Regions from separate parts of the Streptomyces sp. DS1-CR2 genome, predicted to be linked through region 2. Evidence: predicted binding sites of a transcription regulator. Region 2 holds the regulator's gene; each other region holds the start of a gene.

Region 1 (9,584 bases), 930 kb from region 2:
CCGGGATGTCGCCGGTGTAGCCGATCCTCGGCGCGGTGTACGAGACGTGCCCGAGGTCCGTGCGCACGTCGCCGTTGTACGTCGCGTCGTCGAGGTTGCCGGTCAGGTCGTCGCTGAACCTGGCGTCCGGGTGGTCGAGCGAGCTGATGTTCTTCGCCTTCACCGTGTAGGTGATGGTGTCGCCGGGGCCCGCCGCCTTCGGGCTCGCCGTCTTGGTGACCTCCAGGTCGGGGACCGGGACGGACAGGGCGAGCGCCGAGGGGACGTAGGTGTCGCCCCTGGCGGTGAACGTCAGCTCGGTGGAGGTGGCGCCCGGCGGGACGGTCCCGTCGGGGAGCTCGAACTCCTTCGCGTCGATGCTCATGTTGTTGACCGTCTTCGGAGCGACGGCGCCGTCGTCCTCGCTGATGAAGAAGTTGTCGGTGTTGCCGGTGTGGGCCTCGGTGACGTTCTTGCCGTCGACCAGGAACCGGTCGCCCGGCGTCTTCCGGTCGCCCCCGTAGGCGGTGACGCCCGCCCGCACCTTGCCGTCACCCGCGCGGTGGAAGCCGTTCACGCCGATCGTGGCCGCGGGCGAGACGGAGCGCTGGAGGACATGCCCGCCGTAGATGTACACCTTGCGCCGGTCCGGGGCATACGTGGAGTTCGGGGCGTCGTACTTGTAGACGACGGTCATCGACCAGCCGGCCACGCAGCCCTTGCCGTTGGGCGCCCAGACGCCGCCGACCGCGACGGGGACGGGCGCGCCGGTGCCGGTGACGCCGGCGAACATGCTCGTGACGTCGGCCTCGCCCGTGTAGTAATGCGGGCCGTCGGCGGCCGCCGGGTCCCGGACCAGGTCCTCGGTGGAGACCCTCGCCGCGGCTTTGCCGTTCACGGCGACCACGGGCACGGCGGCGAGCGGGGCGCTCGGCGAGGGCTCCGCAGCGGCGCCGGAGATGTCGCACCGCGCGAGCTGCGCGCCGCTCGGGCCCTTGTACGTGCCGTCGCTGCCGCCGAAGAACAGGCGGGCGTACGCCACCTTCGCGCCCGGCGGGATCGTCACCCGGCCGGAGCTCGATCCGTAACCGGCCGTCGTACCGGCCGTGTTGACGCGCCGCATCACGAACGTGCCGTTGCTGTCGCTGCCCCGGCCGCCGGCGGCGACCGCGCAGCGGGCCGCCAGGTCGGCCGGCGCGGCCGGACAGCCCATGACGGTGTTGCCGATCGTCACGAAGTCGCCGTACAGCGATGCGTCGTAGCGCTTGGCGAACGGGGCGGCCACGTCGGCCGGGGCGGGGGTCGCGGCGCCGAGCGCCGTCAGCGCGGTGGCCGTGGCGACGAGCACCCCGGCGGTGCGGGTCGCGGCCGCGCGCAGCCGTCGCCCACCCGAAACTTGTCTGAGCCACATAAAGGGCAATGTAGGCAAAACATACGATTGCCCCGGCTACGCCACGCGGCGCTCCGCGTACTCGGTGATTTCGGCCATCGGGGGGCGTTCCTCGGTGTCCACGTCGTGCGTGCGCGGCTCGAATCCCTGTTCTCCGCGCTCGAACTGGGTGAGCACGGGACGTACGAGGTGCCCGCGCGCGAGCCGCAGCTGTGCGGTGCGGTAGATCGCCGCGGCCATCCGCCCGAGTGCCTGCCCGTCCTGGTGCCGGTGCTTGCGCACGCCGACGTCGACCTGTCCGAGCGCGTCCAGGCCCACCGTGTGCAGCGCGTCGACGAGAAGGCCCAGCTCAACCCCGTAACCGACCGGGAACGGCAGGCGCTCCAGGAGCGACCGGCGGGCCGCGTACTCGCCGCCGAGCGGCTGCACGAACCCCGCGAGGAGCGGCCAGTGCAGATTCAGGACCGGGCGTGCCACCAGCTCCGTGACCCGGCCGCCCTGACCCGCGGCGGACCCGAGCGGACGGTCGTACATCGCTTTCACGAAGTCCACGCCGGGGTCCGTGAGCAGCGGGCCCACGATCCCCGAGACGAAGTCCGCGGAGAACTCCTTCAGGTCCGCGTCCACGAAACAGACGATGTCGCCGCTCGTGACGAGCAGCGAGCGCCACAGCACCTCGCCCTTGCCGGGCACGGCCGGGATCCTCGGCAAAATCGCGTCCCGGTGCACGACCCGCGCCCCGGCGGCCCGTGCGACCTCGGCCGTGCGGTCCGTCGAACCCGAGTCGATCACCACCAGCTCGTCGACCAGCGGTACCCGCTCCGTCATCAGGGCGCGCCGGATCTCGGCGACGATCTCGCCGACCGTCTCCTCCTCGTTCAGCGCGGGCAGTACCACGCTCACCGAGCTGCCTGAGGCGCGCTTCGCGGCGATCAGCTGAGGGAGCGGGCGGTCCGACACCGACCAGGAACGCCTGCTCAGCCAGCGCTCTACTTCTTCCAGCACGGTGCGCGGCTCCTCACTGTCTGAACTGTCCGATCACGAACTGTGATCCATCTCGCGGTTCGGACGACTATCTCAAGCGTCCAGGCCTTCGGTTACAGTCTTGAACAACGCCGGTGACCATCGCATGTCGGGGTCGCCGCCGCGCTTGAGTGATCAAGCGTCAGCTCAACAACCGAATAGCGCTCATCCAGAGGGACAGAGGGATACGGCCCGTTGAAGTCCCGGCAACCCTCCCGCCGACCTTGCCGAGGTCCAGGTGGGGAAGGTGCCAATTCCGTCTCGTGGCGAGATGCGCCGCGAGGAAGATGAGGAGAAAGGGCCTCGCCATCATGGCTGCGCAGACTGTCGCCACCACCACTTCCGTAGATCTCGGACCCGCCTCGGCGCTTTCCTGCCGCGAGTGCGGCACCAGCTTCCCGCTCGGACCGATCTTCGCCTGCGCCGAGTGTTTCGGGCCGCTCGAAGTCTCCTACGACCTGCCGACGGGCGACCCCGAGTCGCTGCGCAAGGAGATCGAGGCCGGACCCGCCAACATCTGGCGCTACGCCCCTCTCCTGCCCGTCCCGGCCGACGTCGCCGAGAAGCCGAACCTGAACCCCGGCTGGACCAAGCTCGTCAAGGCCGACAACCTCGCCCGTGAACTCGGCGTCGAGCAGGGCAAGCTGTTCGTCAAGGACGACTCGGGCAACCCCACGCACTCCTTCAAGGACCGCGTCGTCGCCCAGGCCATCGAGGCCGCCCGCGCCTTCGGCTTCACCACCCTGTCCTGCTCCTCCACCGGCAACCTCGCCGGCGCCGTCGGCGCCGCCGCGGCCCGCGCCGGCTTCCGCTCCTGCGTGTTCATCCCGCACGACCTGGAGCAGGGCAAGGTCGTCATGGCCGCGGTCTACGGCGGCGAACTCGTCGGCATCGAGGGCAACTACGACGACGTCAACCGCTTCTGCTCCGAGCTCATCGGCGACCCGCTCGGCGAGGGCTGGGGCTTCGTCAACGTCAACCTGCGCCCGTACTACGGCGAGGGATCCAAGACCCTGGCGTACGAGATCTGCGAGCAGCTCGGCTGGCAGCTCCCGGACCAGCTGGTCATCCCGATTGCGTCCGGCTCCCAGTTCACGAAGATCGACAAGGGTCTCCAGGAGCTGATCAAGCTCGGCCTCGTCGAGGACAAGCCGTACAAGCTCTTCGGCGCCCAGGCCGAGGGCTGCTCGCCGGTCTCCGTCGCCTACAAGGGCGGCCACGACGTCGTGCGGCCCCAGAAGCCGAACACGATCGCCAAGTCGCTCGCCATCGGCAACCCGGCCGACGGCCCGTACGTCCTCGACATCGCCCGCCGCACCGGCGGCGCCGTGGAGGACGTCAACGACGAGCAGGTCGTCGACGCGATCAAGCTGCTCGCGCAGACCGAGGGCATCTTCGCGGAGACCGCGGGCGGTGTGACGGTCGGCGTCACCAAGAAGCTGATCGAGGCCGGTCTCATCGACCCGACGCTCACGACCGTCGTCCTCAACACCGGCGACGGTCTCAAGACCCTCGACGCGGTCGCCGAGACGTCCCAGGCGACCGCCACCATCCGCCCGAGCCTGGACGCGTTCCGCGACGCGGGCCTCGCCCACTGAAGACCCGCGAACCCCGCGAACACCCGCACGGAAAGGCTGCAGCCCCCATGAGCGTCAACGTCCGCATCCCCACCATCCTGCGCACCTACACCGGCGGCAAGGCCGAGGTCGCCGCCGAGGGCGCCACCCTCTCCGAGGTCATCACCGACCTGGAGAAGAACCACACGGGCATCGCGGCCCGCGTCCTGGACGACCAGGGCAAGCTGCGCCGCTTCGTCAACGTGTACGTCAACGACGACGACGTGCGCTTCGAGCAGGGCCTCGAGACGGCGACGCCGGCGGGCGCGGGCGTCTCGATCATCCCGGCCGTCGCCGGAGGCTGACCATCGAGCGCAGTGCCGGAGGCTGACCATCGAGCACAGTGCCGGCGGCTGATCGCCCGGCCTGACGAGGCCACACAGAGTTACCTGAATTGCCCCCTCCGCGAGAGAAGCGGAGGGGGCAATTCAGCAGGGTTGAGCGCGGTAGAGTTGGGAACCGCGCTTCGCGCTTGTGCCGAGCGCATATATGAAGTCGGCCCCCGTCCGACAAGAAGCAGCCAAAGTGCCCAGCCCTTATCGGGTGTTCGTGGCATTTGTCGGGCCCGAGTTGCCCCGGAATCCAATGGCTCCGCCGCTTTTTACCGCTCTGCCGTGCCCAGATTTCTCGTCCGATTGACCTGTTGCAGACGGCAGTTGGGCAGATACATTCAGCCGCGGTCGACGCGTTCCGGCGCACACCCCCAACCAATGGGGGGTGAGGTCTGACCCGGGTCCGCGAAGTGCGGGCCTGTGCAAGGGCCAGTAATAGGGGAGTTAGACATGGCTCAGGGCACCGTCAAGTGGTTCAACGCGGAGAAGGGGTACGGCTTCATCGCGGTCGACGGTGGTGCGGATGTATTCGTCCACTACAGCGCCATCCAGATGGACGGATACCGCACCCTTGAAGAGGGTCAGCGAGTCGAATTCGAGATCTCGCAGGGCCAGAAGGGTCCGCAGGCGGACATGGTCAAGCTCGCCGTCTGATCTCGGCGCGATCGGCCACCGACACACTCACGCCGAGAGGCCCGTACCCCACGTGGGGTACGGGCCTCTCGTGCGTGCGCGCGCACCCCGCGCACACCGCCCGCGGGGACCGCGCGTCTGCCGGAGGCGCTTGCACTCTCCTAGGTCGAGTGCTAATCATTGCGTTAGCACTCTGAAGGTGAGAGTGACAGAACTTGGATCGGGTCGGTGAGGCTCGCAGGCCGGGTGGGGCAAGGAACCACACGGCACGCAGGCCGTCCGTCGCGGGCACCAGCACGGTCCGTTTGCGTTTCCACCCCGTCCGGGAGGACCACTTCATATGGCCAAGATCATCGCGTTCGACGAGGAGGCACGGCGCGGCCTCGAGCGCGGCATGAACCAGCTCGCCGACGCCGTCAAGGTGACCCTGGGCCCCAAGGGTCGCAACGTCGTCCTCGAGAAGAAGTGGGGCGCCCCCACGATCACCAACGATGGTGTGTCCATCGCCAAGGAGATCGAGCTCGAGGACCCGTACGAGAAGATCGGCGCCGAGCTGGTCAAGGAGGTCGCGAAGAAGACGGACGACGTCGCCGGTGACGGCACGACGACCGCGACCGTCCTCGCCCAGGCGCTCGTCAAGGAAGGCCTGCGCAACGTCGCGGCCGGCGCCAACCCGATGGCCCTCAAGCGCGGCATCGAGAAGGCCGTCGAGGCCGTCTCCGCCGCCCTGCTCGAGCAGGCCAAGGATGTCGAGACCAAGGAGCAGATCGCTTCCACGGCCTCCATCTCCGCCGCCGACACCCAGATCGGCGAGCTCATCGCCGAGGCCATGGACAAGGTCGGCAAGGAAGGCGTCATCACCGTCGAGGAGTCCCAGACCTTCGGTCTGGAGCTTGAGCTCACCGAGGGTATGCGCTTCGACAAGGGCTACATCTCGGCGTACTTCGCCACCGACATGGAGCGTATGGAGTCGTCGCTCGACGACCCGTACATCCTCATCGTCAACTCGAAGATCGGCAACGTGAAGGACCTCCTTCCGCTGCTCGAGAAGGTCATGCAGTCCGGCAAGCCGCTGCTGATCATCGCCGAGGACGTCGAGGGCGAGGCCCTGTCGACCCTGGTCGTCAACAAGATCCGTGGCACCTTCAAGTCCGTCGCCGTCAAGGCCCCGGGCTTCGGTGACCGCCGCAAGGCCATGCTCGGCGACATCGCCATCCTCACCGGTGGCACCGTCATCTCCGAGGAGGTCGGCCTCAAGCTGGAGAACGCCGGTCTCGACCTGCTCGGCCGCGCCCGCAAGGTCGTCATCACCAAGGACGAGACGACGATCGTCGACGGCGCCGGTGACAGCGACCAGGTCCAGGGCCGCGTCAACCAGATCCGTGCCGAGATCGAGAACAGCGACTCGGACTACGACCGCGAGAAGCTCCAGGAGCGCCTCGCCAAGCTCGCCGGCGGCGTGGCCGTCATCAAGGCGGGCGCGGCCACCGAGGTCGAGCTCAAGGAGCGCAAGCACCGCATCGAGGACGCCGTTCGCAACGCGAAGGCGGCCGTCGAAGAGGGCATCGTCGCCGGTGGCGGCGTGGCCCTGCTCCAGGCCTCCGCGGTCTTCGAGAAGCTCGAGCTCGACGGTGACGAGGCGACCGGCGCCAACGCCGTGAAGCTCGCCCTTGAGGCCCCGCTCAAGCAGATCGCCGTCAACGGTGGTCTCGAGGGTGGCGTCGTCGTGGAGAAGGTCCGCAACCTTCCCATCGGCCACGGCCTGAACGCCGCGACCGGTGAGTACGTCGACATGATCGCCGAGGGCATCCTCGACCCGGCGAAGGTCACGCGTTCCGCGCTGCAGAACGCCGCGTCCATCGCCGCGCTGTTCCTCACCACCGAGGCCGTCATCGCCGACAAGCCGGAGAAGGCCGCCGCGGGCGGCGCTCCGGGCGGCATGCCGGGCGGTGACATGGACTTCTGATCCTGACGGATCGGTAAGTACATCTCCGTCGGCCCCCGGGACCATCTGGTCCCGGGGGCCGACGTCGTGTGGTCAGACGGCCTGCTCCTCGTACGTGCGCCACGCGTCGCGCCCGGCCTGGGCGGCGGTCTGCGCCTGGTGGAGGGTCCGGGCGGCGAGCTCGCCGGGCGGCACCTCCCAGCTGCTGGTCCAGGTACGGCCCGCGCGGACCAGCTCGAAGACGAGCAGGCCGACACCGGCCGCGGCGACCAGCATCCCGGCCCCGGTCAGCGCGGCACCGGTGGTCAGCCGCCTCTGGTCGGGACGGAACTCGGTCCAGGAAATCTTCGAGAACGTGCTCTCAGCCATAACTTCAGAATGCGCGAGTGTGCGCGCGGGCGCATGTGGAGCGCCGGACGCCGTCAAGGCGCCCCGGTGGTCCCTCCGGGGCAGCTGCCGTCGTCGACGGTGAAGTCCACGGCGTCGTAGCCCATCGCCTTCGGCCGCTGCACCGCATGGACGTGGAGGCAGAAGGCGGTATCGGTGCCGCGGGCCTCGACCGAGAAGTCGGCGTCCTCGGTGCCGCCGTACCAGATCGTGGATTCGGGCGGGTCGGAGGCGAGGGTGACGGTGAGGGCGTCTTCCGGGCCCTTCCCGTGCCGCGCGATGTCCTGCCTCAGGATGTCCGCGTACAGGCCGGTGTCGGTGCCCGGGCCGGTCTTCTCCTGCGACAGCTGCGTCGTCGCGCCCGTCACCGCGGTCCGCAGGTCGTCACCGTCCCAGCCGCCCCGGAAGAGGTCCGGGTGGTACAGCACGTAGAGCGCACCCGCCGCGAACAGCAGCGAGCCGACGATGAGGACGCGTCCGACGGGGTTGCGCGCGTTGTAGACGTAGCGGTTCGTGCCCCAGTTGCTCCGGACGAAGACGCGGTCGTCGTCCGGGTGTTCGCGGTCGTGGCTCATGGGGCCATTCTGATACGGCAGTTGAGGCCGGTTCATCCCCGTGGGCCGGAGGGCGGGTTGAGACCCGCCTCCCGTTCCTTGAAAGGAGCGCTCGGGGCCGGCGACTTGAGCTCCGAGTGAGCTTGTGGCCCGAATCTGCCAAACCCCGCCGAGATCCGCCGCAGATGGCTGGTGGACCGGGGCCCGGCCCTGGCCGACCCCGCCCCCGACAGGGAGATTGGCGGATCCCGGCCAACTCAGCCTCGCTTCCGGGGCAACTCCTCTGCCACCCCAAGAACCCGCTCGCCCGCGCCCTGCCGCGACCGCCGCCTCCCCCGCCTGCCTGTTGCTGCCGCTTCTTCTTTGCGGTTGGTCGTCTGCGTTGTCGCGAAGGAGACCGGGTTGCTGAACTCGTATCCACTCACTGACCGTCATTGGGGAAAGCCGGCCCCCACCAGTCCGCAGCCGAACGGAAAACTGATGGAGGCTCCCGCAACCACCCGCCCTCACCAGCCACGCAATCTGCTTGTGATCTTGCGCCACTGCCGGGGCGGGTGGACACGCCCTAGCGATCTCCCTTGAGATCCGTGATGAACGCGGACCAGGCGTCCGCCCGGAGCACGAGCTTCGGGCCGTCGGGGTTCTTGGAGTCGCGGACGGGGACCAGTCCGGGGTGGTCGTGGGTGACTTCGAGGCAGTCGCCGCCGCTGCCGCCGCTGTACGAGGACTTGTGCCAGGTGGCCGAGGTGAGGTCAGGCTCCGGGTGCGTGATCTTCATGCGCGTAATCCTCCGCCACTGATTCGATCAGGGCCAGGGATTGCCTCGGAGTAAGTGCATCGGCCCTGAGCAGATCGTAGGACAGCTGATGGCGGGCAACTGTTGCCAGATCATCCGTCAACTGCCCCATGCTGGAGGCCTCGACGAACGAGAGCGGCGGTGCGTCCCTGAAGTGCATGAGCTTGAGGGAGCCCTCCAAGGCGGCGTGCGCCCCCGCCGAGAACGGCACCACCTGGACGATGACCCGGCGCCTGCGGATCAGAGCGGCGATGTGGCGCAGGGCCTCGGCCATCACCGCAGGTCCGCCCACTTCCCGGCGCAGGGCGGCCTCATCCAGAACTGCCCACAACAAGGGCTCTGTTGGATCGTCGAGGAGGCAGGTGCGTTCCATTCGGGCCGCCACCAGTTTGTCGATCGCCTCCTCCGGGGCCGTGGGCTGGTAGGCGAGGAAGACCGCGCGGGCGTAGGCCGGTGTTTGCAGCAGGCCAGGGATCAGCAGCGACTCGTACTGCCTGATCTCGATCGCGATGGCCTCCGCCTCAGCCGCCTCCGCGAAGTGCTCGGGGTGCTTCGACTCGTTCGCCTTCACACCATGCCGGACGAAGAACCCCGCCGTCCCCAGCGCGTCGTCCAGCCGTTCCGCCATGTCCGGCAGGATTCTGCGCGTGCCCGCCTCCATCTGGCCGACGTACGACCCGCTCACGAACAGCAGCTCGCCCAGGGCCTGTTGGGTCAGGCCCGCCCGCTCTCTCGCGTGGCGGAGTTCCTCACCGACCATGACGCGGCGGGAGGCGGGGTCGAGGTCCTTCGGTCCGGTCACGTGCATCGACTCCCAGAGCAACAAAGGGTTTGTTGGGCCGGTGGCTCTGGAAAGCGTAGAGCTGATCCCGTCACGCTGGGTGGTGAAAGTGAAACTTGGCGTGAAGGAGCGGGCGATGGTGGTGCGG
Region 2 (9,584 bases):
GTCTACGCCATCGCGGCCGGCCTCATCGAGCTCGGCGTCCAGCCGGAGGAGCGGGTCGCGCTCGCCTCCTCCACGCGGGTCGAGTGGATCCTGGCCGACCTCGGCATCCTGTGCGCGGGCGCCGCCACGACCACCGTGTACCCGCAGACCAACGCCGAGGAGTCGGGGTTCATCCTCGCGGACTCGGACAGCAAGATCCTGATCGCCGAGGACGCGGCCCAGCTGGCCAAGGCCCGCGAGCGCCGGGCCGACCTGCCCGACCTCGCGCATGTCGTCGTCATCGACGAGGCCGGGGTCGAGCCGGACGCCGCGGACCCCGAGGGCTGGGTGCTCACGCTCGCCGACCTGGAGAAGCGCGGCGCCGCCCACCTGGAGAAGAACCCGGACCTGATCAAGGAAAAGGTCGGCGCGATCACCGCGGACCAGCTCGCGACCCTGATCTACACCTCCGGCACCACCGGCCGGCCCAAGGGCGTGCGCCTCCCGCAGGACAACTGGTCGTACATGGCGAAGGCCATCGCCTCGACCGGCCTGCTCGGCCCGGACGACGTGCAGTACCTGTGGCTGCCCCTCGCGCACGTCTTCGGCAAGGTCCTCACATCCGGGCAGATCGAGGTCGGGCACGTCACCGCCGTCGACGGCCGCGTGGACAAGATCATCGAGAACCTGCCCGTCGTGCAGCCGACCTACATGGCCGCGGTGCCGCGCATCTTCGAGAAGGTCTACAACGGGGTCGCGGCCAAGGCGCGGGCCGGCGGCGGCGCCAAGTACAAGATCTTCCAGTGGGCGGCCGAGGTCGCGCGCGAGTACGCGAAGGTCAGCCAGGACAACTTCCGCAGGACCGGCACGGCCAGCGTGCCGTTCTCGCTCGGCGCCAAGCACAAGGTCGCCGACGCGCTCGTCTACTCCAAGCTGCGTGAGGCGTTCGGCGGCCGGCTGCGCGCCTGTGTCTCCGGCTCCGCCGCGCTCGCCCCCGACATCGGCTACTTCTTCGCCGGCGCGGGCGTGCACATCCTGGAGGGCTACGGCCTCACGGAGACCTCCGCCGCGTCCTTCGTCAACCCCGGTGAGGCGTACCGCACCGGCACGGTCGGCAAGCCGCTCCCCGGCACGGAGGTGCGGATCGCGGACGACGGCGAGATCCTGCTGCGCGGCCCCGGCGTCATGCAGGGCTACCACGGGCTGCCCGAGAAGACGACCGAGGTCCTGGAGTCCGACGGCTGGTTCCACACCGGCGACATCGGTGAGCTGTCGCCCGACGGCTACCTCAAGATCACCGACCGCAAGAAGGACTTGATCAAGACGTCGGGCGGCAAGTACATCGCGCCCGCCGAGGTCGAGGGTCAGTTCAAGGCCGTCTGCCCGTACGTCTCGAACATCCTGGTGCACGGCGCCGACCGGAACTTCTGCACGGCTCTCATCGCTCTCGACGAGCCGTCCATCCTGGCGTGGGCCAAGGAAAACGGCCTGGAGGGCACGTCGTACGCCGATGTGGTCGCGGCCCCCGCCACGGTCGAACTGGTCGAGGGCTACGTCAAGGAGCTCAACCTGAGCCTCCAGAAGTGGCAGACCATCAAGAAGTTCAAGCTCCTGCCGCGCGACCTCGACATCGAGCACGGCGAGCTGACCCCGAGCCTGAAGCTGAAGCGGCCGGTCGTCGAGCGTGAGTACGGGCACCTGATCGACGAGATGTACGCCGGCTCTCGCGAGGCGTGAGCGCCTTTCGTCTGCCGGTCTTGGCTCGGTGGGGCGGGTGCGGGGAGTCTGTGACTGATCGCGCCCGCTCGGCGGAGCCGCATACAGACACAGCCCCGCGCCCCGTCAGGGGCGCCTCATGTTGCGCGGCGTCTCCTTCATCTCTGTGATGTGGATGTGGTGGCTCAGGTCGCTCGCGTCGGGGTGGGCGTCCTGAGCCAAGTGGCGCTCGAGCGACTCCCTTCGTGAAGTCGGCGCATCGAACTGGCGCTGCCCGCGGGCCGGCGTGCGTTCCAGCTGCTGGGTCCTGCGGTGCAGGGGGACACAGTCATGCCGGGCCCGGAGGCCAGCGGCCCTCTTGCAGGAGACCGCCGAAAACATTAACGGGGGGCCGCCGGCGACCACGCCACGCTCGGCGCGAGGGCGACCGCACCACGCTCAGCGCGAGGCCGCCCCCCAGGTGCAGGCGGCCGCCTTTGAGACCGAAGCCACGCCTGGTGCAGTCCAGGCTCGGGCTCGCCTCACGCCCGGCCTTGAAGCCGGGCATTCCCGCCCGCAGCGCCATGCGGCCTTGGTGAAGTCGCCGTCCCGCGCCGACGTCATCGCGGCGAGAAGCGCACGCAGTTCGGTGGCCTCGATGCGGCCCGGATCCTGAACACACGTAGCACTGTTCGCGCTCAAGGTGGCCCACTTCGGTAACTCGGTGCTTATGGATGGGGCCGGTCTGTCACTCTGTCCGTGTCGCCTGAGGCGTCTTTGCCCGAACTGCTCAGGAGCCGCACCGTGGGGTCCATTCCGATGCAACGGGAGACCACGTACGCCACCGACGAGCCCTCCCGTCCCCCGGGAGCACCGGCCGTCGTGCGGACCTCGCTGCCCGGAAACCCGCTGGCCCCGGCTGCGGCGCGCCGCTTCGTACGGGGTGCTCTCGCCGACTGGGCCGAGCTCGGCCTGACCGCCGCGTCCGGCGGCGGCGACCGGCTCACCGACGACGCCGTGGTCGTACTCAGCGAACTCGTCACGAACGCCGTGGTCCACGCCGGCACCAATGTCGAGCTGCTGTGCCGCCTCGAAACCGGGCACACCGACGACCCGGACGGCGCGTGCGAGCCCGCCGCCCTCGTCATCGAGGTCTCCGACCATCACCCCGCCCGCGCCGTCCGCAGCGACCGCATCGACACGGGCCCCGACACTCCCGAGTGCGGGCGTGGGCTGCGCCTCGTGGCCTCGCTCTGCGACGCCTGGGGCATCACGTACCAGCCCGGCACCAAGACCGTCTGGGCCCGCCTCCCCGTCGACGAAGCCGAGCGGCGCGGTGACGACCCCGAGGCGTACCCCGGCGCAAGAACCTTTCAGCGCGGGCTGCGCGCCGCGGACATACTGGCTCCCACGCCGCGCCGCTTCCCCCACGACCAGGACTGGGTCAACCGCGGCGCGCTCTCCTTCCTCGCCGAGGCCTCCGACCTGCTCGCCGGACAGCTCGACGAGGACCAGGTCGCCTCACTCGCCGGACAGATGCTGGTGCCGCGCATGGCCGACTGGTGCGCCGTCTGGCTCGACGACGAGGACGGCAGGCCCGACCGGGGCGCCGCCGACCGCGCGGGCCGCGGCACCGGCGCCCTCGCCACGCCCCGCCTCGCCCGCGTCTGGCACACCAGCGAGAACCGCATGGAGGAGCTCCGCAAGATCCTTGAGAAGGACCCGCCGCAGCTCACCGACGCGGCGCGCAGCGCGGCCGTCCCTGTGCCGTGGCCCTTCGAGAGCCTCGGCGGCGACCCGGCCGGCGCCGCGCTCGCCTACCGCCTCAGCACGGGCGGTCGCGCGGTGGGCACCCTCCTCATCGGACGGGCCGGCCTGACGCGCTTCCCCGACGAGGTCACCGGCCTCGTCGAGGACTTCGCCCGCCGCGTCGCCCTCGCCGTCAGCGCGGCGCGCCGCTACACCCGGCAGGCCACCATCAGCCGCATCCTCCAGCGCGGGCTGCTGCCTTCCGCCGTGGCGCAGATCCCCGGCATCGAGTCCGCGCTCGTGTACGAGCCGCACGACGCGGGCGGCCCCGGCGGCGATTTCTACGACGTGTTCCCCGCCGGCGACGGCCGCTGGTGCTTCGCGCTCGGCGACGTCCAGGGAAAGGGCCCCGAGGCAGCCGTCGTCATCGGCCTCGCCCGGCCCTGGCTGCGGCTGCTCGCCCGCGAGGGTTACCAGGTCGCCGAGGTCCTCGACCGGCTCAACCGGCTTCTCCTCGACGACGCCACGGAGGCGGCCGACGCGGCGGCCCGCGCGCTCGCCGCTGCGGGCGGCCAGGGCCTCACACCCGAGGGCGCGCCCCGCTTCCTCTCCTTGCTCTACGGGGAGCTGGTGCCCACCGAGGACGGGATGCGCTGCACGCTGGCCTGTGCCGGACACCCGCTGCCGCTCCTGCTGCGGCCCGACGGCCTGATCGAGTGCGCCGCCGAGCCCCAGGTGCTCCTCGGCGTCGTCGACGATCCCGGCTATGCCAGCGAGAGCCTCGTCCTCCACGACGGCGACACCCTCCTGTGCGTCACGGACGGGGTGACGGAGCGCCGGGACGGGCACCGCCAGTTCGACGACGGCGACGGCCTCTCCCACGCCCTCGCCGGCTGCACGGGCCTCACCGCACCTCTGCTCGCCGAACGGATCAGACGCCTGGTCCACGAATTCTCCGGAAGCCCACCGGACGACGACCTGGCACTGCTGGTACTGCAGGCCCGGTAAGACCTCACGGCCGCGACCGGCGGGGACCACCTCGCGGCTGCGGGACAATGGGTCCATGCCTTCCGCACTTCCCGACGGTGAGCCCGTCCCCGATGACGGCGCGTTGCCCGCCTCCGCCCTGGCCGGGGCGGCGGAGCGGCCCCTCGGGTTCTATCTGCATGTCCCGTACTGCGCCACGCGCTGCGGCTACTGCGACTTCAACACGTACACCGCGACCGAGCTGCGCGGCTCCGGTGGTGTGCTCGCCTCGCGTGACAACTACGCAGACACCCTCGTCGACGAGGTCCGTCTCGCCCGCAAAGTTCTCGGCGACGACCCGCGCCAGGTGCGGACCGTGTTCGTCGGCGGCGGGACTCCGACGCTCCTCGCGGCCGACGACCTCGTGCGCATGCTCGGGGCGATCCGTGACGAGTTCGGGCTCGCGCCCGACGCCGAGGTGACGACGGAGGCCAACCCCGAGTCCGTCGGCCCCGCCTACCTGGAGACCCTCCGCGAGGGCGGCTTCAACCGGATCTCCTTCGGCATGCAGAGCGCCAGGCAGCACGTCCTGAAGATCCTCGACCGCACCCACACCCCCGGCCGCCCCGAGGCCTGCGTCGCCGAGGCGCGCGCCGCGGGCTTCGACCACGTCAACCTCGACCTGATCTACGGCACCCCCGGCGAGAGCGACGACGACTGGCGGGCCTCGCTGGAGGCGGCCATCGGCGCCGGGCCCGACCATGTGTCGGCGTACGCGCTGATCGTCGAGGAGGGCACCCAGCTCGCCCGGCGCATCCGCCGCGGCGAGGTCCCGATGACGGACGACGACGTCCACGCGGACCGCTACCTGATCGCGGACGAGGTCCTCGGCGGGGCGGGCTTCGACTGGTACGAGGTGTCGAACTGGGCCACCACCGACGCCGGGCGCTGCCTGCACAACGAGCTGTACTGGCGCGGCGCCGACTGGTGGGGCGCGGGCCCCGGCGCGCACAGCCACGTCGGCGGGGTGCGCTGGTGGAACGTGAAGCACCCGGGCGCCTACGCCGGACGCCTCGCCGAGGGACGTTCGCCCGGCGCCGGCCGCGAGCTCCTCTCGGACGAGGACCGGCGCGTCGAGCGCATTCTGCTGGAGCTGCGCCTCCTGGAGGGCTGCCCGCTGTCGCTCCTGAAGCCCGCGGGCCGCGCCGCCGCCGGCCGGGCCCTGTCCGACGGCCTGCTCGAAGCGGCCCCGTACGAGTCCGGGCGCGCCGTCCTCACCCTGCGCGGCCGACTCCTCGCCGACGCGGTCGTCCGCGACCTCGTCGACTGAGCCCGCACAGCCGTCAGGGCAGCGTCACGAAGTCGATCAACTCCTCGACCCTGCCCAGGAGTTCGGGCTCCAGGTCGCGGTAGCTGTGCACCCGCGACAGGATGTGCTGCCAGGCCGCGCCGGTGTTCTCGGGCCAGCCGAGCGCCCGGCACACGCCCGTCTTCCAGTCCTGGCCGCGCGGCACCCGGGGCCACGCCCGGATGCCCACGGCCGACGGCTTCACGGCCTCCCACACGTCGATGTAGGGGTGGCCGACGACCAGCGCGTGCTCGCCGGTGACCTGCGCCGCGATCCGTGACTCCTTCGAGCCGGGCACCAGATGGTCGACGAGGACGCCGAGCCGCGCGTCCGGCCCCGGAGCGAATTCGGCGACGATCGCGGGCAGGTCGTCGACGCCCTCCAGGTACTCCACGACCACGCCCTCGATGCGCAGGTCGTCGCCCCAGACCCGCTCCACCAGCTCCGCGTCGTGCCGGCCCTCCACATAGATGCGCCCGGCCCGCGCGACCCGCGCCCGCGCCCCGGGGACCGCGACCGACCCGGAGGCCGTGCGCGTGGGACGTGCGGGCGCTGCGGCCACGGGACGTACGAGGGTGACGACCCGGCCTTCGAGCAGGAAGCCGCGCGGGTCCATGGGGAACACCCGATGCTTGCCGAAGCGGTCCTCCAGGGTCACCGTCGGGCCCTGGGCCGTCTTCTCGCAGCGGACGACCGCCCCGCAGAACCCGGTCGTGACCTCCTCGACCACGAGATCCACGTCCGCCGCCACCTCGGGCGCGGCCTGCTGCTTCTTCCAGGGCGGGGTGAAGTCGGGGGAGTACAGGCGGTGCTGCGGGACCGAAGGGCCCTCGTTGGAAGGGTGGTGGCGGGAGACGGGTGGGAGCATTCTGCAGACGATAGGAAGTGCGAACGGCCGTGCGGTTACGACACGCCGAAACGCGCCGCCAGCGCGGCACGCTGCGCACGGACAAACTCCGCATTCACCGCGGCTCCGTGCCCGGGGACGTACACGGCGTCTTCACCGCCCAGTTCCAGCAGCCGGTCGAGAGCGGCCGGCCAACGGGACGGCACCGCGTCACGGCCCGCCTGCGGCTCGCCCGACTCCTCGACCAGGTCGCCGCAGAAGACGACCTCGGGCGTGCCCGGCACCAGGACCGCCAGGTCGTGCCCGCTGTGCGCCGGGCCCACGTTCGCGAGCAGCACCTGGAGCCCGCCGCCCAGATCGAGCGTCCACTCCCCGCACACCCGGTGGTGCGGCACGACGAGTACGTCCACCGCATCGGCCGCCTCCTCGTGCGGCACGCCGTGCGCGACGGCGGACGCCCGCAGTTCGTCGCGGCCCCGCATCAACACCGTGTCGATGCCCGCGGCGCCGTACACCTCGACCCCGGCGAACGCCGCCGTGCCCAGAACATGGTCGAAATGGGGGTGCGTCAGCGCGATATGCGTCACGCGCGCGTGCGGCCCGATGAGGCGCCGGGTGTCCGCCCGCAGCGCCGCACCCTCACGAAGTGAGGAACCCGTGTCGATCAGCAAGGCCGCCCCGTCGCCCACCACAAGGCCCGTCGTGCAGTCCCAGCCCGGCAGCCGGATCCGCCCCGCCCGAGCGGACAGCTCCTCCCAGCCCGCCTCATTCCAGTCCAGGTCGTCCATGGGTCCGACGCTAGCGCCCTTGCCGGGCCCGTACCCACCGGCCGTACACTGACCCGGAGACCATTGGCACTCGGCCGCACCGAGTGCCAGCCGCGGACGACACAGCTGGAGGTGCGCGCGAATGCTCAGTGAACGCAGGCTCGAAGTGCTGCGCGCCATCGTCCAGGACTACGTGGGGACCGAGGAGCCGGTCGGCTCCAAGGCGCTCACCGAGCGGCACAGGCTCGGCGTCTCACCGGCGACGGTGCGCAACGACATGGCGGCGCTCGAGGAGGAGGGCTTCATCGCCCAGCCCCACACGAGCGCCGGGCGGATCCCCACCGACAAGGGGTACCGCCTGTTCGTGGACAAGCTGACGGCGGTCAAGCCGATGACGGGGCCCGAGCGCCGCGCCATCCAGAACTTCCTCGACGGCGCCGTCGACCTCGACGACGTCGTCGGCCGGACCGTGCGGCTGCTCGCGCAGCTGACGCGGCAGGTCGCCGTGGTGCAGTACCCGTCCCTGACGCGGTCCACCGTGCGCCATGTGGAGCTGCTCTCGCTCGCCGCCGCCCGTCTGATGCTCGTACTGATCACGGACACGGGCCGCGTCGAGCAGCGGATGATCGACTGCCCGGCGCCGTTCGGCGAGACCTCTCTCGCCGATCTGCGGGCCCGGCTCAACAGCCGGGTCGCGGGACGCCGCTTCGCGGACGTCCCGCAGCTGGTGCAGGACCTGCCGGAGTCCTTCGACGCGGAGGACCGCGGCACGGTCGCGACGGTGCTCTCCACTCTCCTGGAGACGCTCGTCGAGGAGACCGAGGAGCGGCTGATGATCGGCGGCACCGCCAATCTCACCCGCTTCGGACATGACTTTCCCCTCACCATCCGGCCCGTCCTCGAGGCCCTTGAGGAGCAGGTCGTGCTCCTCAAGCTCCTTGGTGAGGTTAACGATTCGGGCATGGCCGTACGGATCGGTCACGAGAACGCCCATGAGGGACTCAGCTCCACCTCCGTGGTCTCGGTCGGCTACGGTTCGGGCAGCGAGGCAGTCGCCAAACTCGGCGTGGTCGGACCGACCCGCATGGATTACCCGGGAACGATGGGAGCAGTACGCGCAGTGGCACGTTACGTCGGACAGATCCTGGCGGAGTCGTAAGTGGCCACGGACTACTACGCCGTACTCGGCGTGCGCCGCGACGCCTCCCAGGACGAGATCAAGAAGGCCTTCCGCAGGCTGGCCCGTGAGCTTCACCCGGATGTGAATCCGGACCCGAAGACACAGGAGCGGTTCAAGGAGATCAACGCCGCCTACGAGGTGTTGTCGGACCCGCAGAAGAAGCAGGTCTACGACCTCGGCGGCGACCCCCTCTCGCAGGCGGGCGGAGGCGGGGCCGGCGGCTTCGGCGCCGGTGGCTTCGGGAACTTCTCCGACATCATGGACGCGTTCTTCGGAACGGCGTCCCAGCGTGGTCCCCGGTCGCGCACGCGCCGCGGCCAGGACGCCATGATCCGGCTCGAGATCGAGCTGGACGAGGCCGCCTTCGGGACCACCAAGGACATTCAGGTCGACACGGCCATCGTCTGTACGACCTGCAGCGGCGAGGGTGCCGCGCCGGGTACGTCCGCGCAGACCTGCGACATGTGCCGCGGACGCGGCGAGGTGTCCCAGGTCACGCGGTCCTTCCTCGGCCAGGTCATGACGTCGCGGCCGTGCCCGCAGTGCCAGGGCTTCGGCACCGTCGTGCCGACGCCGTGCCCGGAGTGCGCCGGTGACGGCCGCATCCGCTCGCGGCGCACGCTCACGGTGAAGATCCCGGCGGGCGTCGACAACGGGACGCGGATCCAGCTCGCGGGCGAGGGCGAGGTCGGCCCCGGCGGTGGCCCCGCCGGTGACCTGTACGTCGAGATCCACGAGCTGCCGCACCCCGTCTTCCAGCGGCGCGGCGACGATCTGCACTGCACCGTCACCATCCCGATGACGGCCGCGGCGCTCGGCACCAAGGTGCCGCTGGAGACGCTCGACGGCCTGGAGGAGATCGACATCCGGCCGGGCACGCAGTCCGGCCAGTCGGTCCCGCTGCACGGGCGCGGCATCACGCACCTGCGCGGCGGCGGCCGCGGTGACCTCATCGTGCACGTCGAGGTCCTGACGCCGACCAAGCTGGACCCGGAGCAGGAGCGGGTACTGCGTGAGCTGTCGAAGCTGCGCGGCGAGGAACGGCCCACCGGG
Region 3 (9,584 bases), 730 kb from region 2:
TTGATGACGCCCTTCACGACGGCGTTCACGATGTTGGTGAACGCGGCTCCGACGACCACCGCGACCGCAAGGTCGATCACATTCCCGCGCATCAAGAAGGCCTTGAAGCCCTCCCACACGCCGGGCTTCTTCTTCTCGCTCACCAGAAGGCCTCTCTTCACTTGTGCAGGACGTGGAGCAAACAGCTCCGCAACCTACGACAGCGCCTGGCGGGCCTGTCCAATTCGCCGACTCGAACGAGGGACTTGACTTCGAAACCGTGCGGACCGGCCCGCCCGGGGACCCGATAACGATCACCACAGCGTCACCGCCAGCCGCGAGGTGGCACCGGCCCCGGCGAGCCGCGCCGCCGTCGCCCGAGGCACGGACAGCACGACCAGCGCACCACCCTCCGCGACAGCATCGCTGGCCGACTCGGCCGACTCCGGTACGGAGCTGACCTGCGCCCCCGCCGCCACGACCCTGCCCCCTTGGCCACCGGAGCCCTGCCCCTCACCGGCGTCGACGCCGGCTCCCGCGCCCGCCGCCACGACGTCGACCCGGTCGCCCGGCCGCAGCAGCCGCACCGCCGCCGCGTCCGCGATCCGCACCGGCGCGGACACCATCACGACCGACCTCCGCACCCGCTCCCGCCCGGACGCGGACTCTGAGGAGCCGGGCCTGGCGCCGGACGACCCGGAACCGGACGACCCCGCCCCAGATGAACCAGCCCCTGAAGGCCCCGCCGCCACCACCGCCGCCGTCAGGGCGAGCCCCGCGGCGACCGCCCGCCGCCGGTGCCGGCCCGCACGGCGCGCCCGCCACCGCCCGCCGCGCACCCGCAGCGGCGCGAAATGCGGGACCTCGCACGTCGGGGGAGTGCTGAACGGGGACATGGGCGACCACCACCTGGATCGAGAGGCATCGAAAGTCTCGGAACGCGACGCAAGCTCGAAAGCTCGCCTCGCGCTCCACGATCCAGGCCCGCGTCGATTCCCGCTGAGCCCCGTGCACTACTCGCCGGTTGTGGACAACTCCCTCACCCGAAGGCGAAGTTCAGCCACCCTCCTGCCGGGTTACGGCAGCACGATCCCCGGATCCATCCCCCCGAGCGCCCCCATGCACAAGCAGTCCCGCTCGCCCTCCGCCGGCAGCTCCGCCACCGCGTCGAAGAGCACCGCCCGCAGCCGGTCCACATTGGCGGCGAAGACCTGGAGGACCGCGTCGTGCGAGACGCCCTCGCCCGACTCGGCGCCCGCGTCGAGGTCGGTAACCAGGGTCAACGACGTGTAGCAGAGCTCGAGTTCACGCGCGAGCATCGCCTCGGGGTGGCCGGTCATGCCCACCACCGACCAGCCCTGGGAGGCGTGCCAGCGGGACTCGGCACGGGTCGAGAACCGCGGCCCCTCGACCACGACGAGCGTCCCGCCGTCCACCGGCTCCCAGTCGCGTCCGCGCGCCGCCTTCACGGCGACCCGGCGCCCGGCCGGGCAGTACGGGTCGGCAGGCGACACGTGCACGACATTCGGCACACTCCCGTCCGCCAGCGGCAACCCGTCGAAGTACGTCTGCGCGCGGGCCTTCGTCCTGTCCACGAACTGGTCGGGCACCAGAAGCGTCCCCGGTCCGAACTCGGGCCGGAGCCCGCCCACGGCGCACGGGCCGAGAACCTGCCGCACGCCCACGGAGCGCAGGGCCCAGAGGTTGGCGCGGTAGTTGATGCGGTGCGGCGGCAGATGGTGGCCGCGGCCGTGGCGGGGCAGAAAGGCGACCTTCCGGCCCGCGATCTCGCCGAGGAAGAGCGAGTCGCTCGGCGCTCCGTAAGGGGTGTCGACCTGGACCTCGCTCACGTCGTCCAGGAACGAGTAGAAGCCGGAGCCGCCGATGACTCCGATCTCGGCTGTGACCTGTGTGTTCGCCTTGTTCGCCGTGCCCGGAACTGTATTCGCCATGTCCGGCACAGTATCCGCCCGGGAACGCCGAAAACCCTGTCGTCGCAAGACGACAGGGTTCCGTAAGAACTTGGCCGAAGCGGCCGAGCGTCCTTAGGCGGCGGAAGAGCTCGAGGACGAGCCCGAAGAAGACGAAGCGGAGGCCGAGGACGTCGACGCGGAGGACGACTTGGAGTCCGAGGACGAAGACTTCGTGTCCGAGGTGGTCGACTTCGCGGCCGACGGCGCCGGCGAGCTGCTCGACGAGGAGCCGCGGCTGTCGTTGCGGTAGAAGCCCGATCCCTTGAAGACGATGCCGACCGCCGAGAACACCTTCTTGAGGCGTCCGTCGCAGCTGGGGCACACGGTCAGGGCGTCATCGGTGAACTTCTGCACCGCCTCGAGGCCCTCGCCACACTCGGTGCACTGGTACTGGTACGTCGGCACTTGCTTCCTCCTGGCACTCTCACTCGATGAGTGCTAACGATCGTCCATGTTAACCCGTGGCGGACGCTGAATGGAGTAACGTACGTCACCTGTCTCCGGACTGCGGTCAGGGCTTGACCGTCATGAGGGCCTTTGCGCCTGAGTGAGGAGCTGCTTGGCGGCGGAGTCACACTGACGTATTCCGCGACGAGAATGCTGTCACATCTCACCGATCGCGACAGGATCGCGATGGGCCGCGCCGCGCGTGACCACTCTGGTCACGCGCGGCGGCACCAGCCGCGAACGCAGGGTCGCCAGGAGCGTCACGGCGAGCACCGTGCCGCCCATCGGGACGAGGAATCCGGCGCCGTCCCAGAGGCGGTCCTCCAGCTGGCCGGCGACCGTGACGGCCGCTGCCTGGCCGAGCGCGACCGCGCCCGTGAGCCACGTGAAGGCCTCGGTGCGGGCGGTCGGCGGGACCAGCTTCTCGACGAGCGTGTAGCCCGTGATCAGGGCCGGGGCGATGCACGTGCCCACCAGCAGGCCGATCCCGGCGAGCAGCAGCACCGACTGCGCGGCCCAGAGGCCGGAGGCGGTCACGGCGAGCGCGGTGTAGGCGAGCAGGAGGCGGCGCTGCGGCGCGATCTTCCAGGCGACGGCTCCGCAGACGATGCCGGAGAGCATGTTGCCCGCGGCGAACGTCCCGTAGAGGACACCGTTCAGGCCGGGCTCGCCGATCGACTCCGTGAAGGCGGCCAGGGCGACCTGCATGCCGCCGAAGACGGAGCCGATGCCGAGGAACGCCACGATCAGGACGCGCACTCCAGGGATCCGCAGCGCGGAAACGTGCTCCACGCGTGCGTGGACCTCGCCGGCGGTGCGGGCGGGCTGGGGCTGCGTGCCGCGCTGCGCGGCGAACAGGAGGCCGCCCACGAGCGTCAGGGCCGCCTCGGTGACGAGACCGGCGGCGGGGTGCACGCCGGTGCACAGGGCAGTCGCGAACAGCGGGCCGAGGACGAACGTGAACTCGTCCGTGACCGACTCGAAGGCGGCGGCCGTGGTCATGAGGGGCGAGCCCTGGAGCTTGACGCCCCAGCGGGCCCGCACCATGGGACCGATCTGCGGGGTGGAGGCGCCGGTCGGCACCGCCGCGACGAACAGGGCCCACAGGGGGGCGTCAGTGAGCGCGAGCACCGTCAGCAGGAGCACGGACGCCGTGTGCAGCAGGACGCCGGGCACGAGGACTGCGCGCTGCCCGAAGCGGTCGGCGAGCTTGCCCGTGAAGGGGGCGAACAGTGCCATGGAGACGCCGGTGGTGGCGGAGACGGCGCCGGCGGTGCCGTACGAGCCCGTGGTGTGCTGCACGAGCAGGACCGTCGAGATGGTGAGCATCGCGAACGGCTGCCGGGCGGCGAAGCCGGGGAGCAGGAACGTCCAGGCGCCGCGGGTGCGCAGCAGCTGGCCGTATCCGGGGCGCTTGTCGGTGACCGTGGCCGCGTAATTCTCTGGCACGGCCCTTGCCTTTCTGCCGCCTGGTAGCGCTGCCCCGGTAGGGGTGTGCGCCGAGAGCCGTCCTCATGCGCCGGGAACCGAGTGATACCGGGGTCCGCGCCAGGAGGGCCTGGGCCATGCAGGGTATGCAAGGGAACCGCGGCCGCTTTGCGGTCGCGCCGGCTCTACATCAGGCAGAGTCGGTGGAACTTCAAGTGTGTACCGCCCATGCTAACGGCCGGACGGGCCGCTTTCTTCCGCGTAGCGGAACTTCATCCACCGGTCATCGACCCGCCATCCACCCGCCGGCTCCCTCCCTGAGCCCCGGCGCCCCCGCTCTCCGCGTACGCGCTACGGCGCTAATGTGCCCGCCGTGCGCGTCCCGGGCCGCCGTGCCCCGCCAGCCATCCGGCGAGCTTGCCGCCCTGTGCCACGGCCCGCAGCCGGGCCTCGGCCTTGTCCCGTACCTGGTCCGTCGCGACCACGAGCAGTTCGTCTCCGTGCCGCAGGACGGTCGTCGGCAGCGGTACGAAGGACTGCTTCTCGCGCACGACGAGCGTGACGGCGGCGCCCGGGGGCATCCGCAGCTCGCTGACCTCGACGCCGTGCATCCGGGACTCCTTGGGGATCGACACGGACAGCAGATGTCCGCGCAGCCTCTCCAGGGGCGCCGATTCGATGCCGAGGTCGGCGGCGGGAGCGGAGTCGCTGCCGAGCCGCAGTTTCCGGGCGAGCCAGGGCAGCGTGGGCCCCTGGACGAGCGTGTAGACGACGACGAGGACGAAGACGATGTTGAAGATCCGGGTGCTGTCGTCGACGCCGTTCACCATGGGGATGGTCGCCAGGATGATGGGCACCGCGCCGCGCAGGCCGGCCCAGGACATGAGGGCCTTCTCCTGCCAGGGCATGCGGAACGGCAGGAGGCTGAAGACGACCTCCACGGGGCGCGCCACCATCGTCAGGACGAGGCCGATGACGATCGCGGGCCAGAAGTCGTCCACGAGGTCGTGCGGGGTGACGAGCAGGCCGAGCAGGACGAACATGCCGATCTGCGCGATCCAGCCGAGCCCTTCGGCGAAGCCGCGGGTGGCGGGCCAGTGCGGCAGTTTCGCGTTGCCGAGGACCATCGAGGCGAGGTAGACGGCGAGGAACCCGCTGCCGTGGGCCATGGCTCCGGCGGCGTACGCGGTGACGGCGATGGCCATGACGGCGATCGGGTAGAGGCCGGAGGCGGGCAGGGCGACGTGCCGCAGGCCCAAGGAGCCGAGCCAGCCCACCGCGATCCCGATCGCGGCGCCGATCGCGAGTTCGAGGGCGATCTCGCCGACGAGGGCGTACCAGTGCTCGACGGGTCCGGCCGTGGAGAAGGCCACCACCAGGATCACCACAGGGGCGTCGTTGAAGCCGGACTCGGCCTCCAGGACGCCCGTCACGCGGGACGGCAGCGGCACCTTGCGCAGCACGGAGAAGACGGCCGCGGCGTCCGTCGAGGACACCACCGCGCCGATGATGAGCGCCTGCCGCCATTCCAGGCCCACGACGTAGTGCGCTCCGGCGGCCGTCACGCCCACGCTGATGGCGACGCCGACCAGCGACAGCATGACGGCGGCCGGCAGCGCCGGTTTGATCTCTTTCCACTTCGTGCCGAGGCCGCCCTCGGCCAGGATCACGACGAGGGCCGCGTAGCCGATGACCTGCGTCAGCTCGGCACTGCTGAACGACACGTTGCCGATGCCGTCCTGACCCATCGCCACCCCGATGCCGAGGTAGAGGAGCAGGCTCGGCAGACCGCTGCGCGAGGAGATGCGCACGGCTGCGACGGCGATCAGCAGGACCAGTGAACAGACGAGCAGGAGCTGGTTGAGGTGGTGGACAGTCAGGGGCTGTTTCCTTCCTCCGACGGTCGTACGGGATGGCCCGTACGGGTGTACGGGACGCTGTGGAACGACCAGGTACTTCGTTACCTTACCTAATCGTTAACGCCTTCTTGACGCCCTCCAGGGTGACCTCGGGCGGGTTGGGGCCCCGGGTTCTTGACACCGCGTCCGAGGCCGCCGTGCCCTGCGCCTATGGTTGCTCCAGCGCTCCGTGACCCCACAGCCCGCCTGCAGCCCGCTCTGCCGCTCGCGAAGGACAGCAAGGACAGCGATGCCCTCGAACACCAACGCCTCTTCCGGCCATTCGTCCGGTAAGAAGAAGGGGCGCAGAGCCCGACTGATCGTGATCGTGCTTGTCCTGGCCATTGTCGCGGGCATCGGCTACGGCACGTACTGGAGCATCAGTACCGTGCGTGCCTCCTTCCCGCAGACAAAGGGCTCGATCAAGCTCGACGGGCTCTCCGGTCCCGTGGACGTCAAGCGGGACTCCTACGGGATCCCTCAGGTCTATGCCTCGTCCGACGAGGACCTGTTCATGGCCCAGGGCTATGTGCAGGCACAGGACCGCTTCTGGGAGATGGACGTCCGCCGCCATATGACCTCCGGCCGGCTCTCCGAGATGTTCGGCAAGAGCCAGGTCAAGACCGATGAGTTCCTGCGGACGCTCGGCTGGCACCGGGTGGCGCAGAAGGAGTACGACTCCAAGCTCTCGCCCGAGACGAAGAAGTACCTTCAGGCGTACGCCAAGGGAGTCAACGCCTACCTCGCCGGCAAGGACGGCGGGGACATCTCCGTCGAGTACGCGGCGCTCGGGTTCACCAACGACTACGCGCCCCAGAAGTGGACGCCGGCCGACTCCGTGGCCTGGCTCAAGGCGATGGCGTGGGACCTGCGCGGCAACATGCAGGAAGAGATCGACCGCTCCCTGATGACGAGCCGCCTCGGCCCGCAGCAGATCGCGGACCTGTACCCGGACTACCCGTACGACCGGAACAAGGCGATCGTCCAGTCCGGCTCCTACGACAGCGCGACCGGCTCCTACGGGGAGGGCTCCGGCGGGTCCGGAAATCAAACCGGCACGGGAACAGGCACCGGAACGGGCACCTCCACAGGCACCGGAACCGGCACTGGCACGCAAGCCGCCACCGGCACAGGTCTCGCGGGCAACGCCGAGGCTCCCAACGACCTCCAGAGCCAGCTGACCGGGCTATCCGACGCCCTGGACCAGGTCCCCGCCGCCGTCGGCCCCAACGGCAACGGCATCGGCTCCAACTCGTGGGTGGTCTCCGGAGCGCACACGATCACCGGGAAGCCGCTGCTCGCCAACGACCCGCACCTGTCGCCGCAGCTCCCGTCGGTCTGGTACCAGATGGGCCTGCACTGCCGGAGCCTGTCGGCCTCGTGCCAGTACGACGTCACGGGCTACACGTTCGCCGGGATGCCCGGCGTGATCATCGGCCACAACCAGGACGTCTCCTGGGGCATGACGAACCTGGGCGCCGACGTCACCGACCTGTACCTGGAGAAGCTCAACAGCGGCGGGTACCAGTACGACGGCAAGACGGTGCCCTTCGAGACCCGCAAGGAGACCATCAAGGTCGCCGGCGGCGACGACAAGACCATCACCGTCCGCGAGACCAACAACGGTCCGCTGATCTCGGACCGGGACGACGAGCTGGTCAAGGTCGGCAAGAAGGCGAGGGTCGACGCCGCTGCCCCCGACCGGGGCGACGGCTACGGGGTCTCGCTGCGCTGGACCGCGCTGACCCCCGGCAAGTCCATGGACGCCGTCTTCGAGCTGGACAAGGCGAAGGACTGGACCCAGTTCCGCAAGGCCGCCGCCGACTTCGAGGTGCCTTCGCAGAACCTGGTCTACGCCGACACCAAGGGCAACATCGGCTACCAGGCACCCGGCAAGATCCCGGTCCGGGGCAAGGGCGACGGTTCGCTGCCCGCACCCGGCTGGGACGCCGCGTACCGCTGGAAGAAGTACATCCCGCAGTCCGCGCTGCCCTACGAGTACAACCCCAAGCGTGGCTACATCGTGACCGCCAACCAGGCCGTCGTCGACAAGGACAAGTACCCGTACCACCTCACCTCCGACTGGGGTTACGGCACGCGCAGCCAGCGCATCACCGATCTGATCGAGTCGAAGATCGCCGGCGGCGGCAAGATCTCCACCGACGACATGCGCACCATGCAGATGGACAACAGCAGTGAGATCGCCAAGCTGCTCGTGCCCAAGCTGCTCAAGATCGACGTCTCGGACAAGTACGTCCGCGAGGCGCAGAAGCTCCTGGAGAACTGGGACTACACCCAGAACCCGGATTCGGCGGCGGCCGCGTACTTCAACTCGGTCTGGCGCAACATCCTCAAGCTGTCCTTCGGCAACAAGCTCCCCAAGGAGCTGCGGGTCAAGGGCCAGTGCCTGAGCGTGGAGCCTGCCGGTGACACCGGCCCGGCGGACGAGGACCGGCGGGTGCGCGAGTGCGGAGAGCGCGACGCGGACTCGGCGCAGCCTGACGGCGGCGACCGTTGGTTCGAGGTCGTCCGCAAGATCATCAACGATGAGAACAACGACTGGTGGAAGGCTCCGGCCACCCGCACCGACGCCGAGACCAAGACCCGTGACCAGCTGTTCGCGCGGGCCATGGAGGACGCGCGCTGGGACGTCACGGCCAAGCTCGGCAAGGACGTCGACACCTGGAGCTGGGGCCGGCTGCACCAGCTGAGCCTGAAGAACCAGACCCTCGGTACGGACGGGCCCGGCTGGCTCCAGTACGTGCTCAACCGCGGCCCGTGGAAGCTCGGCGGCGGCGAGGCGGCCGTGGACGCGACCGGCTGGAACGCGGCCGGCGGCTACGGCGTCATCTGGGTCCCGTCGATGCGCATGGTGGTCAACCTCGCGGACCTCGACAAGTCCAAGTGGATCAACCTCACCGGCGCCTCGGGGCACGCGTTCAGCGCGCACTACACCGACCAGACGGAGAAGTGGTCCAAGGGCGAACTCGTCCCGTGGGTCTCTTCGGAGAAGGCGGTCGGCGAGAACACGAAGGACACCCTGGTGCTGCGGCCCTGACAACGGGCGACACCTTCTGAAAGGGCCTCCACGCGCGCGTGGGGGCCCTTTCACGTTCCTGAGGACAAGGCCGTTCGCCAGGTCGCTCACCGAGTCCCTCGCCGGAAGCGGCGCACCCCCGAAGGCGTCACCACGGCGTGCACGGGACGGTCGTGCGGCTCCTCGGGGACGCGCTCCACGACCTCACCGTCGTACAGGAGCACCACGAGCGCCGGATCCGCGTCCGCGCGCTCAAGCCGCGCGAGGACCCGGTCGTACGAGCCGCCTCCGCGGCCGAGCCGCATGCCGCGTCCGTCGACGGCGAGGCCCGGCAGCAGCACCGCGTCGGCCTCCACGACGGCCTCCGTGCCGAGCGGCTCCCCGGAGGGCTCCAACAGGGCCATCTTTCCCGCATGTTGCACGCGCGCGAGGGACCCCTGTCCGTCGTAGGCGCCCCAGTCGAGGTCGTTGTCGTCGAGGAGTACGGGAAGCAGGACGCGCACCCCGCGCGCGTGGAGCGCGTCGAGCAGCACGCGGGTGCCCGGTTCACGGCCTACGGAGACGTACGCGGCGACGGTCCGTGCCCCGGCCAGCTCCGGAAGTTCAAGGGCCCGACGGGCGAGCGCCCCGGCCGCCGTCTCGACGTCATCGGCGGGCAACCCGGATCTCATCTGGAGGAGTTCTGCCCGCAACGCGTTCTTGTCAGCCTTTGACACACACATAGCCAGCTCACAAACCCCTCACATAGGCACAAAGTTAACTGGAAGCAAATCTTCCGCCCAGACGCTACGGATATGGTTCACCGCATGACTGAGTCGCACC

The links. Region 2 encodes HrcA, which represses chaperone genes, less so after heat shock. Its sites were predicted from a motif close to TTNGCACTCNGNNNNNCNGAGTGCNAA; they were not measured.
Region 1: groL (chaperonin GroEL) is a predicted target of HrcA. The motif match lies at 5,124-5,150, and genes of this name have one in related genera.
Region 3: ACY0PA_RS19205 (FmdB family zinc ribbon protein) is a predicted target of HrcA. The motif match lies at 2,368-2,394, and genes of this name have one in related genera.

The regions. Positions count from the first base shown of each region.
Region 1 is NZ_CM147085.1:4,179,283-4,188,866, reverse strand. It holds gene ACY0PA_RS20115 (DUF7927 domain-containing protein) at 1-1,390, opposite strand, end outside; gene ACY0PA_RS20110 (glucosyl-3-phosphoglycerate synthase) at 1,427-2,374, opposite strand; SAM riboswitch class I at 2,555-2,686, shown strand; gene thrC (threonine synthase) at 2,704-3,990, shown strand; gene ACY0PA_RS20100 (MoaD/ThiS family protein) at 4,038-4,313, shown strand; gene ACY0PA_RS20095 (cold-shock protein) at 4,791-4,994, shown strand; gene groL (chaperonin GroEL) at 5,314-6,939, shown strand; gene ACY0PA_RS20085 (hypothetical protein) at 7,012-7,287, opposite strand; gene ACY0PA_RS20080 (hypothetical protein) at 7,341-7,880, opposite strand; gene ACY0PA_RS20075 (DUF397 domain-containing protein) at 8,425-8,637, opposite strand; gene ACY0PA_RS20070 (helix-turn-helix domain-containing protein) at 8,612-9,415, opposite strand; gene ACY0PA_RS20065 (hypothetical protein) at 9,498-9,584, shown strand, end outside.
Region 2 is NZ_CM147085.1:3,245,786-3,255,369, reverse strand. It holds gene ACY0PA_RS16060 (AMP-dependent synthetase/ligase) at 1-1,716, shown strand, start outside; gene ACY0PA_RS16055 (SpoIIE family protein phosphatase) at 2,479-4,431, shown strand; gene hemW (radical SAM family heme chaperone HemW) at 4,487-5,719, shown strand; gene ACY0PA_RS16045 (DUF3097 domain-containing protein) at 5,733-6,605, opposite strand; gene ACY0PA_RS16040 (MBL fold metallo-hydrolase) at 6,641-7,372, opposite strand; gene hrcA (heat-inducible transcriptional repressor HrcA) at 7,494-8,510, shown strand; gene dnaJ (molecular chaperone DnaJ) at 8,511-9,584, shown strand, end outside.
Region 3 is NZ_CM147085.1:3,979,550-3,989,133, reverse strand. It holds gene mscL (large conductance mechanosensitive channel protein MscL) at 1-146, opposite strand, end outside; gene ACY0PA_RS19215 (RcpC/CpaB family pilus assembly protein) at 294-875, opposite strand; gene ACY0PA_RS19210 (S-methyl-5'-thioadenosine phosphorylase) at 1,056-1,931, opposite strand; gene ACY0PA_RS19205 (FmdB family zinc ribbon protein) at 2,025-2,357, opposite strand; gene ACY0PA_RS19200 (MFS transporter) at 2,556-3,848, opposite strand; gene ACY0PA_RS19195 (potassium/proton antiporter) at 4,187-5,707, opposite strand; gene ACY0PA_RS19190 (penicillin acylase family protein) at 5,976-8,783, shown strand; gene ACY0PA_RS19185 (5-formyltetrahydrofolate cyclo-ligase) at 8,870-9,484, opposite strand; gene galU (UTP--glucose-1-phosphate uridylyltransferase GalU) at 9,569-9,584, shown strand, end outside.